DNA from 2 places in the Verrucosispora sp. SN26_14.1 genome. Region 1 is predicted to be linked to the other one. Evidence: riboswitches for the same ligand, from Rfam matches in the RefSeq annotation. Region 1 holds a riboswitch; the other holds the start of a gene.
What was found. A riboswitch is a leader RNA that binds a small molecule or an ion and turns the genes downstream of it on or off. The one in region 1 is predicted to bind cobalamin.
Positions count from the first base shown of each region.

Region 1 (4,711 bases):
GGCTACTCGGCGTACCCGCGTAAGGTCAACTTCGCGGTGCTACGGGAGATCGCCGACGAGGTCGGGGCGACCTTCATGGTCGACATGGCCCACTTCGCCGGGCTGGTCGCCGGCAAGGTCTTCACCGGCGACTTCAACCCGGTCGCGCACGCACACATCGTCACCACCACGACCCACAAGAGCCTGCGTGGCCCGCGCGGCGGGGCGGTCCTGGCCCAGCCCGAGCTCGCCGACCAGGTCGACCGCGGCTGCCCGATGGTGCTCGGCGGCCCACTCAACCATGTCATCGCGGCGAAGGCGGTCGCGTTCGCCGAAGCCCGTCAACCCGCGTTCGCCGCGTACGCCCAGCAGGTCGTCGACAACAGTCAGGCCCTCGCCGACGGGCTGATGCGGCGCGGCGTACGCCTGGTCAGCGACGGTACCGACAACCATCTCGTGCTGATCGACGTGCACCCGTTCGGCCTGACCGGCCGCCAGGCCGAGCAGGCCCTTCTGGACAGTGGCGTGGTGACCAACCGCAACGCCATTCCCCGGGACCCCAACGGCGCCTGGTACACCTCGGGCATCCGTGTCGGCACCCCGGCCCTGACCAGTCGCGGCCTCGGCGTCGGTGAGATGGACCAGATCGCCGACCTGATCCACACCGTGCTCACCAGCACCACGCCGGCCGAGGGCTCCAAGGCGAAGTACCAGATCGACCCGGCCCTGGCCGGCCGGGTCAGCAAGCAGGCCACGGAGTTGCTCGCGGCATTCCCGCTCTATCCCGGTGTCGAACTCGCCTGAGCGGCAACGGTCCGGGTGGCACCACCTCGTGTGCGTGCCACCCGGGCCGTCGACTCCTCCCGGATTTCCGGCCCGCGCGCCGCTTCAGATCAGGCCTGCGACGGTGGCGACCGTGTCGGCGAGGTCGCGGCACGGACCCACCACCCCCACGGCCGGTGTACTCGGGGGTGACCACCCCTTGCCGGCGATCACGACCGTGGGCCGCCAGCCCGACACGTCGGCGAGCGTCCGGAGGACCTCCGGCCCGCGGCAATGGCGGTCGTGACTCCACACCACGACGACGGTGGGTCGGCTCCGGCCGACCACGTCGGCGAGCGCGGCGGGTCGCAGCCCGGCACCCAGGTGCACCGAGGCGATCCTGTCCTCGGCGAGCGCGGCGGCCACGGCGTCCAGTGCCACGCCGTCGCGGCGTTCGTCGATGGCGACCAGGAGGACCCGCACCGGCGACCCGGCGCGCGGTCGAGGCACGGTGGCGAAGACCTCGCTCAGACAGCGGGCCAGCACACGCCGGGTGAGCGCTCGACGTGCCTCGCTGTATCGGGCTCGGCTGATCAGGATGAAGGCGGGGCCGGCCAGGGTGTGCCAGGTGTGCACCACGCCCTGTGCGGCGACCGCCGCGGTCAGCGTCTCCCGCAGGGCCAGCACATCCAGGCGGCGAGCGGCGCGGGCGATTCCACGGGCGGCGGCCTGGGTGTGGTGGTCGCCGGCAGGATTCTCGACGGGCTGTAGCGTCGCCTGTCGGCGAGCCTGCAGGGCGGCTTCCGCCGCGGACAGGCCACGCGCGGTCAGCTGGGCCATCACCGTGAGCACGGCCACGTCCTGTGGCATATACCGGCGGTGTTGGCCGGGATGGTGACCGCTGGGGCCCAGCCCGTACCGCTGGTGCCAGGACCGCAGTGTCGTGGGGGCCACGCCGAGCCGGCGGGCGAGTGCCCCGGCGGGCAGTGGCGATTCGGTCCTACTATGCGGGGCGTCCGGTACCGGGAGGTCCGGCGGTTCGGCGGACGGTTTGCGGTGCGGTGACCGGTCCTCGTTCATCGGTGTCCTCGCCGCATGGTCAGCGACCAGGTCTGCGCGGGTGGCGGTGCCGTGAGTGTCGCGGTCGCCGGGAGGCATGGAGTGGGCGGTGGCTCATGGTTTCGTTTCGGGTGCGGACGCTGGTCGAGGGAGTCGCTGGGCGCGCAGCAGGTCGCCGATTCGGCTGTCGACATCGCGCCGTGTGTCGCAGCAGGCGGGTGTGTCGAGGAGGACCTGCTGGATCTCGGTGAGCAGGTCGGTCAGGACTCGCATCTGGTCGGTCAGGCCACGGAATCGGGCCTCGCGCGCCCCGAGTTGCCGTCGCGCGGTGGCGAGACGTTCGTAGTCGGCGACCGGCAGGATGACGAGGTCTTCGCCGTTGACCGTCGCGCGCCGGGGCCGCAGGGGCTTGCTCATGGGGTGCTCCGCTCGTCGTGCGGGACAGGGGTGCCCGGCGTGTGGGCGGTCCGGATCTTCGAAGGGAAGGTTTGCGGTGCCCGGTTGACGATGTCTCGGGTGCCGGGGCCGCCGGTCCGGGTGGGTGTCCCCACCAGAACGGGGGCAGCGCACAGGCTGACGTCGAGGCGATCTCCGCAGCGTGCGCGGGTGCGGCCCCTGCGGGGCCTGCTCTTGAGCGTGATCAGCAGACGGTGGGGCCCGCCGATGCCGGCCGCCATGTGTTGCTCTCGGATCGGTGGCGCGCGCACCTCGGTCTCCTTCCGGCCGTGAAGACTCGGCACGGAGGGTGCGATCGAGCGCAGCACGGGTTACGTGCTGCGCTGATGGTCGACCCGCCCTCGAAGGTCACCGAGTCCGCCACATGCCTGTGCATGTGGGCAGCGGGCAGGTCTTCGGACTCGTGGGCGTGGCCGGGGATTCCGGGCTTCCTAGTGACCGTCACTTCCCGGACCCGGATGGGTCCAGTGTTTTCGACGGCGGTCGTTCCCACTCACCGCTGCGGGGCAGTCCCGGACTCACACCGGGTTCCCTCTTGCGCCACTACGACTGGATGCCGCAGCGGACCGGCTGCGAGGCAAGGATATCGCGTCAGAGACCGCGGACCGGCGGGCACGGGCACGCCATTGCTGTCGTGGACGAAGCGCTCGGCTGCGTCGTGCTAGACCTGCGGACGTCCAGGGTCGAGTAGACCGCTGGAGCGCATCGTGCGACGCACCGCTGGATGGTCGGCCGGCAGACCGTACCGGTGTCGGTACACGGCCAGGACGGCGTCCCGGAGGTGCGTTGCGGGCAGGGTAGCCGTCGACGCCGCGTGGGTGTCGGCGGCAAGCAGCCGCAGCCGGTGTGTGGCCGCCTGGTGTGGTGGCGCGTAGTCCCGAATCGGCAGTACCCGAACGCCCAGCCGTTGGTAGAAGGTGATGCGCCGCCGTCGCAGTGTCTGCTCGTCACGGTCGATGCCTGCCTCGTCGGGATCTTCGACGTCCAGCAGGACTTGGCTGCGGTGCTGTGCCGCCCAGCGGTGGCACAGCCGACGCCACAGGTGTGTGCCGAGTCCACGACCGCGCGCCGCGACGGCGAAGTAGCGCAGGAACACCCACGGCGTGTCGGCGAGGTCGCGGGAGACGGCGAGCCCGGCCACGGCGTCGTTGATGACCGCCACGATCACGTCATCCTGGAACAGGTCGCTGAACGGTGCCCGCAGCCCGTCCGGGAAGCTGCTGACGTACAGGGCTTCGACGTCGCCGAGCATGGCACTGTCTTGGGTGTCGGCCGGGATCAGGTCCATCGGAACGTGCCACCGATCATCGTGCGCAGCACCGGGATGTCCGCGATCCGGTCGGCCGCGACGGCCGTGAGGTCGTCGCCGAGGACGGTCAGGTCAGCGAGTTTGCCGACGGTCAGCGAACCGGTGCGGTGCTCCTGACGGGACGCGTACGCGGAGCCGAGGGTGTAGGCGCGCAGCGCCTGCCGGACCGTGATCTCCTCCTCGGGTGCGAACGGTGCCCCCGATGCGGTATGGCGGGTGACCATCGACTGGATGCCGAGCAGCGGTGCGCCGGCGACCACCGGACGGTCGGAGCTGCCGGGCAGGACCATTCCTGCGTCGAGCAGGGACCGCAGCCGGTAGGCCCAGGACACCCGGTCGGCGCCGAGTGCGGTGCGCATCCCGTCACCGATCTCGGCCACGAACCGTGCCTGCGGCACCGGCACCACCCCGAGCGCGGCAGCGCGGTGGACCTGGTCTGGTCGGGCCACGCCGAAGTGTTCGATCCGGTGACGTGCGTCCGGGCGGGGATGCCGGCGTTGCGCCTCGGCGTAGGCGTCCAGAGCGAGGTCGATGGCCGCGTCGCCGATGGCATGGGCGGCGATCTGCCACCCGCTGGCGTGTGCGGCCAGGATCGTCGCGCGCAGGCGAGCGGGATCCTGCTGCAGGTAACCGGTCTGGTCGGGCCGGTCGGCGTAGGGTCGGGTCAGAGCTGCGGTGCGTCCGATCAAGGAGCCGTCGAGGAAGATCTTCATCGGGCCCAGGCGGAGGAAGTCGTCGCCGAAGCCGGTGCGGATGCCGAGGTCCAGGCCGAAACTGATGTCGTCCTGCGGGTGGCCGCTGAGCGGGTGAAGCGCGTCGGCGGTGACCATGAGTTCGGTCCGTACGTGGAGCCGGTCCTGCTCTCGGGCGTTCTGGTACGCGGCCGCCTCGATGGGGCTCTTGCCGATCCAGCCGCCGCCGATGCCGGCCTCGACCACGCTGGTGATGCCCTCGCGCAGGTACTGTCGGCCGGCCCGGTCGATGGCGGCGGTCAACGCCTCGACCGGGTAGGGCAGGACCAGGTCGTGGGCCAGATGCTGCGCCTGCTCCTGAAGAAGGCCGGTGGGTCGGCCGTCGCGGTCGGTGACGACGCTTCCGCCGGGGACGTCTCGTGCTCGTTGGTGCAGGCCGAGGTGGTGCAGTACG
Region 1 is NZ_SISL01000004.1:4,478-9,188, reverse strand. It holds gene EYA84_RS00660 (glycine hydroxymethyltransferase) at 1-783, shown strand, start outside; gene EYA84_RS00655 (MerR family transcriptional regulator) at 868-1,821, opposite strand; gene EYA84_RS00650 (hypothetical protein) at 1,915-2,217, opposite strand; cobalamin riboswitch at 2,625-2,842, opposite strand; gene EYA84_RS00645 (GNAT family N-acetyltransferase) at 2,918-3,544, opposite strand; gene EYA84_RS00640 (amidohydrolase) at 3,535-4,711, opposite strand, start outside.

Region 2 (4,711 bases), on a different contig from region 1:
TGGGTGGCGCAGGCGGTCCGGACCTCGTGCCACACGGTGTCGACGAGCAGGCCGTCACCGTGGACGAGGGTGTGCCGGGAACCGACGGCGCGGAACGCGGCCGGCGGCAGCCAGGCGGGGTGGACGTCGGTCGGGTCGGAGCCGGTGTCGCGCTCCGGGCAAATCCGTCGCATTACGCAGATCGTAACTAAGTTGATCGATGCGTCAAGGTCCTTCCGGAACCTTTCGGGCGGTACCGACCGGAGTCTCCAGGAGCCGCGCCAACTCCCCCGGGGTACGCGGACGGGCCCCGGCCAGGCCGGGTACGCGGTCCAGCAGCCGATGCACCACCGGTGCCCACGCCGGAGTCAACGCGGCACCGTCGAGCAGGTCTCCGCCGCCCAACTCGGCGCCGGACACCCCCTGCCGGATCCGGCCACCCGCCACCAGTACCCGTTCGTCGGCCCACCGGTACGCCAGGTCCACGTCGTGCGTGGCGAGCAGCAGCGTGGTGCCGGCCCGGTGCAGGGCGTCGAGCGTGCGCAGCAACGCCTCCACCCCCGACGGGTCGAGTCCGGCGGTCGGCTCGTCCAGGATCAGCACCCGGGGCCGCAACGCCACCGCCCCGGCGATCGCCACCCGCTTACGCTGGCCGTACGAGAGCAGGTGGGTGGGACGGTCGGCGAGGTCGCCGATCTCCAACGCGGCCAGCGCCTCGGTACACCGCTGCCGCACCTGCGCGTCGTCCAGACCGAGGTTGACCGGCCCGAACGAGACGTCCTGGAAGACGGTCGCGGCGAACAACTGGTCGTCGGGGTCCTGGAGCACCAGCTGCACCTGCTGACGGACGTCCAGCAGCCCCGCCCGGGTCCGGCGCAGCGGCACCCCGCCGACCAGCACCGTGCCGGCGTCGGCGGCCAGCGATCCGACCATCAGCCGGAACAGGGTCGTCTTGCCACCGCCGTTGGGCCCCAGCACGGCCATCCGCCGCCCGGCCGGCACCGACAGGTCGGCGCCGGTCAGTACCGGACGCTCCGCCTCGTACCCGAAACTGACCCCGCGCAGCTCCAACAGCGGCGGATCGCCGCTCACCCGAGCACCACCAGCAACCGGGTGGCCAGCACCACCGCCGCCAGCAGCAGCACGGTGACGACCAGGAACGCCGCCGACGGCTGGCGGACCTCGGTGCGTACCGCCAACGAGCCGGTGTAACCGCGCAGCGCCAACCCCTCCTCCCAGCGCCGGGCCAGCGAGAACGCCCGGACGAAGACCGCGCCGGCCTGCCCGGCCAGCGACCGGTAGGTGCTGGCCCAGGTCCGGTAACCCAGCCGGGCCGCCTGGGCCTGCCGCACCGCGTGCACACTCTCCAGCAGCAGGAACAGCATCCGATAGATCAGCGCGGCCACCTCGGTGACCGCGCTGGGCACCCCGAGACGCTGGAGCCGGGGCAGCACGTCGGCCAGCGGCGTGGTGGCGGCGAACAGCAGCAGGCAGAGCAGCGCGGCGCAGGCCCGACCGGCGGTCGTGGCGGCCGTCACCAGCCCCTCCGGCGCCCACCGGAACTGTGTCGGACCGGAGACCGCCACCAGCATCGGCACCGAGCCGGTCAGGATGAACAGCAACGGCGTCCGGGCCACCCGCACCAGCAGACGCGGCGGAAGCGCCGCCGGCCCGAGCAACGCCACCGCTGCGGTCAGGCCCACCACCAGGGCGCCCGGCCACGGCGGCAGGAGCAGGGCGCAGCCCAACAGCCCCAGGGCCAACAGAGCCTTCTCCGCCGGGTGGCGACGTCGCCAGGGGCTGGCGTACGCCGCCACGTCCAACGCGAGCACTAGTCGGTGGTCTTCTCCCCGGTCGCGGACTGCTCGCCACGCAGCCGCTGCCGGGTCCGGGCCACCCCGAAGTAATAGCCGAGGAACCCGGCACCGAGGGCGGCCTGAAGCGCGAACAACGCCGACTCGATCTCACCCGACGGCGGTTCGTAGATCGAACTGAACCACGGCTCGTAGTCGGGATGGTCGTTGACGATCGCCTCCTCGGCGAGGGCGTCGGCACCGGCGAACGGCTCCTCGCCGCTGCCGAGCCCCAGCACCAGCGGCGCCACCGCCAACGCCACCACGGCGAGCAGCAACAACAGGTTGGTCCGGCCGAACGACTTCACGCCACCGCTCCCTGGGTCGTCGGGGCCGGACGGCGCAGGATGCCGAGCCGGCGGAGTTCCTGCGGGCTCACCCGGACCAGCAGCCGGACCACCAGGACCGTGAGCAGCCCCTCGCTGATCGCCAGCGGGATCTGGGTGACCGCGAAGATGGACCCGAACTTGGCCAGCGCGCCGACGAAGCCCGAATCCGGATCCGGGAAGGCCAGCGCGAGCTGCGCGCTGGTCACGCAGTACGTCGCCAGGTCGGCCAGGGCAGCGGCGAAGAACACCGAGATGCCGAGGCCGCCACCGAACCGGCGGATCAGCGCGTACACGCCGAAGGCCACCCAGGGGCCGACGATGGCCATCGAGAAGACGTTCGCGCCGAGCGTGCTCAACCCGCCGTGCGCCAGGAGGAGCGCCTGGAACAGCAACACGATCGTGCCGAGCACACTCATCACCGGTGCCCGGAACAGGATCGCGCCGAGACCCACACCCGTCGGATGGGAACAGGAGCCGGTCACCGAAGGGATCTTCAGCGCCGACAGGACGAAGGTGAACGCCCCGGCCGCGCCGAGCAACAGCTTCGCGTCGGGGTTCGCGCGGACCTGCTGGACCAGGTTGCGCGCACCGTGGATGACGAACGGTGTCGAGACCGCGAACCATGCCGCCGCCTGCACCGGTGGTAGGTAGCCCTCAGCGATGTGCATGAGTCGACCTCCCCTTCCAACACCTCGTGGACGAGATCACATGTCGGGGTCGGTCTCCTGGCTCCCGGATCGTCGCGTACTCCGGCCTTCCCAGGTCCTCCACGGACCCAGTGGCGTACAAGTCGGAGTGAACTCCCCGGTCACAGTGGCGAGGGCCGCGCCGGTATCACACCGGCTTCCCGTTACCGCGACGGCGCGACGTTATCCGTTCCGCACACCGACGCACAAGACTCGTCGATGCCACCGCGACCGTACGCGGGTGAAGAGTGCCGTTTGTCACGACGATTCACGGGTAGACGCCAGATCCGTTGCGAGAAGGGGCCGACCGGTTGGACGAGAACGAGTTCATCGACTCCGTGGCGCACCGCACCGGCGCGTCGACGGAGCAGGCGACCGCCATCGCGCGCGCCACCCTGACCACGCTCGCCGAGCGGATCGACGGCGGCGAGGCACGGGACCTGGCCGACCGACTCCCGGAAGGGCTGCGGGCGTACACGTTCGCGCCCAGCGAGACCGCCGAACGCTTCGGGCTCGACGTGTTCGTCGACCGCGTCGGCGGCCGTGCCGACGTCGATCCCGACCTGGCCGAGGCCGGCATCCGGGCGGTCCTGGACACCATTCGAGGTGACGTCGCCCCCGCCGACCACGACGACGTCATCGCGAACCTGCCGGCCGAACTGTGGCAGGTGGCCAACCCGGCGCCGTCGTACGACGCGCAGCGCGACCGCGGCTAGCGGGTCACCGCCCGGTCAGGTGGGGCGCCGGCTCCACGTACACCGGCAGATGGTGCCCGGCCCTGGCACAGAAGAGGGCGACCTCGTACGCCATGTCCCCCACCTCCGCCGAGCCGTCGATACCGACGGTGAGGATCGCCCCGTTGCCGGTGGTGGCGTGGAACAGGAACGCCCGCGACATCTGCACCACCACCTGGTGCAGCTCACCCTCACCGCACAATCGGGCGGCGGCCAGACCGAGCGCCTGGAGCCCACAGACCACACTGGACAGTTCCTCGGCGATCTCCTCGTCGATGCCCCGCGAGGCCCCCAGCATGATGCCGTCCGGGGAGAGCACCACCGCGAACTTGGCGCCGGGCACCCGATCCACGATGTCGTCGAGCGCGTCGTTGAGGTTCTCGGCGGTGACCAGGGCATGGGTCATAAGGGCGCTGTCCTCTCGTCGAAACTCCTACGTTCGTACCAGAGAAGACGCGGCCTCAGGAGCCCACTGGTGGCCCGATCCTGTTCTCTGATCCCCCTAACGTACGACGACGCTGGTCACCCTAATCGGACGGGTCGGACGTCCCGGTCACACCGGGAATCCCTCTTCTGACCGACGGTGACACCCGCTCAGGACGACGGCACCGGACCCCGCAACCCCACCAGGCCGGGCACGGCGACACGACCCAGTTCGGCACCGCTGGTCGGGTCGAGCCACCGCACCGCCGACGGCCCACCCACATAGAGACGGCCACCGTCGGGGCCGAGGACGAGACCGGTGACGGGGGCGTCGACCGGTCGTTCGGCGACGACCCGCAGACCGACCGCATCCACCGTACGCAGCACACCGGCCCCGCCGAGGAAGAGCCGATCGTGGTCCGCCGTCGCGTACGCCGGGCCGGACACGCCGGGCACGACGGCGGTACGGCGTACCGTCAGTTCCTCGGTGGAGATCTCGGCGACGGTCCCGGAGGTCAGGTCGGCGACGTACAGCCGGGAACCGTCCGGGGCGATCGCCATGGCGTGCCCGTCGGCTGTGCCCTCCCCGAACGGGTGCGGCAGATCCACGCAGTAGGCCCACCGCTCGTGCAGGTGCAGCGTGTGCACGAAAGCGTGGACGTCGCTCCCCGGCCGTCCACTGATGCGGTCCCGGGTGTGCCGATGCT
Region 2 is NZ_SISL01000066.1:3,040-7,750, forward strand. It holds gene EYA84_RS09355 (alpha-glucuronidase) at 1-173, opposite strand, end outside; gene EYA84_RS09360 (energy-coupling factor ABC transporter ATP-binding protein) at 205-1,071, opposite strand; gene cbiQ (cobalt ECF transporter T component CbiQ) at 1,068-1,811, opposite strand; gene EYA84_RS09370 (energy-coupling factor ABC transporter substrate-binding protein) at 1,811-2,140, opposite strand; gene EYA84_RS09375 (energy-coupling factor ABC transporter permease) at 2,137-2,829, opposite strand; cobalamin riboswitch at 2,859-3,064, opposite strand; gene EYA84_RS09380 (DUF2267 domain-containing protein) at 3,159-3,563, shown strand; gene EYA84_RS09385 (roadblock/LC7 domain-containing protein) at 3,568-3,987, opposite strand; gene EYA84_RS09390 (YncE family protein) at 4,176-4,711, opposite strand, start outside.
Region 2: it holds a riboswitch for cobalamin, as region 1 does, so the genes downstream of both, EYA84_RS09375 (energy-coupling factor ABC transporter permease) here and EYA84_RS00650 (hypothetical protein) in region 1, are expected to answer to the same signal.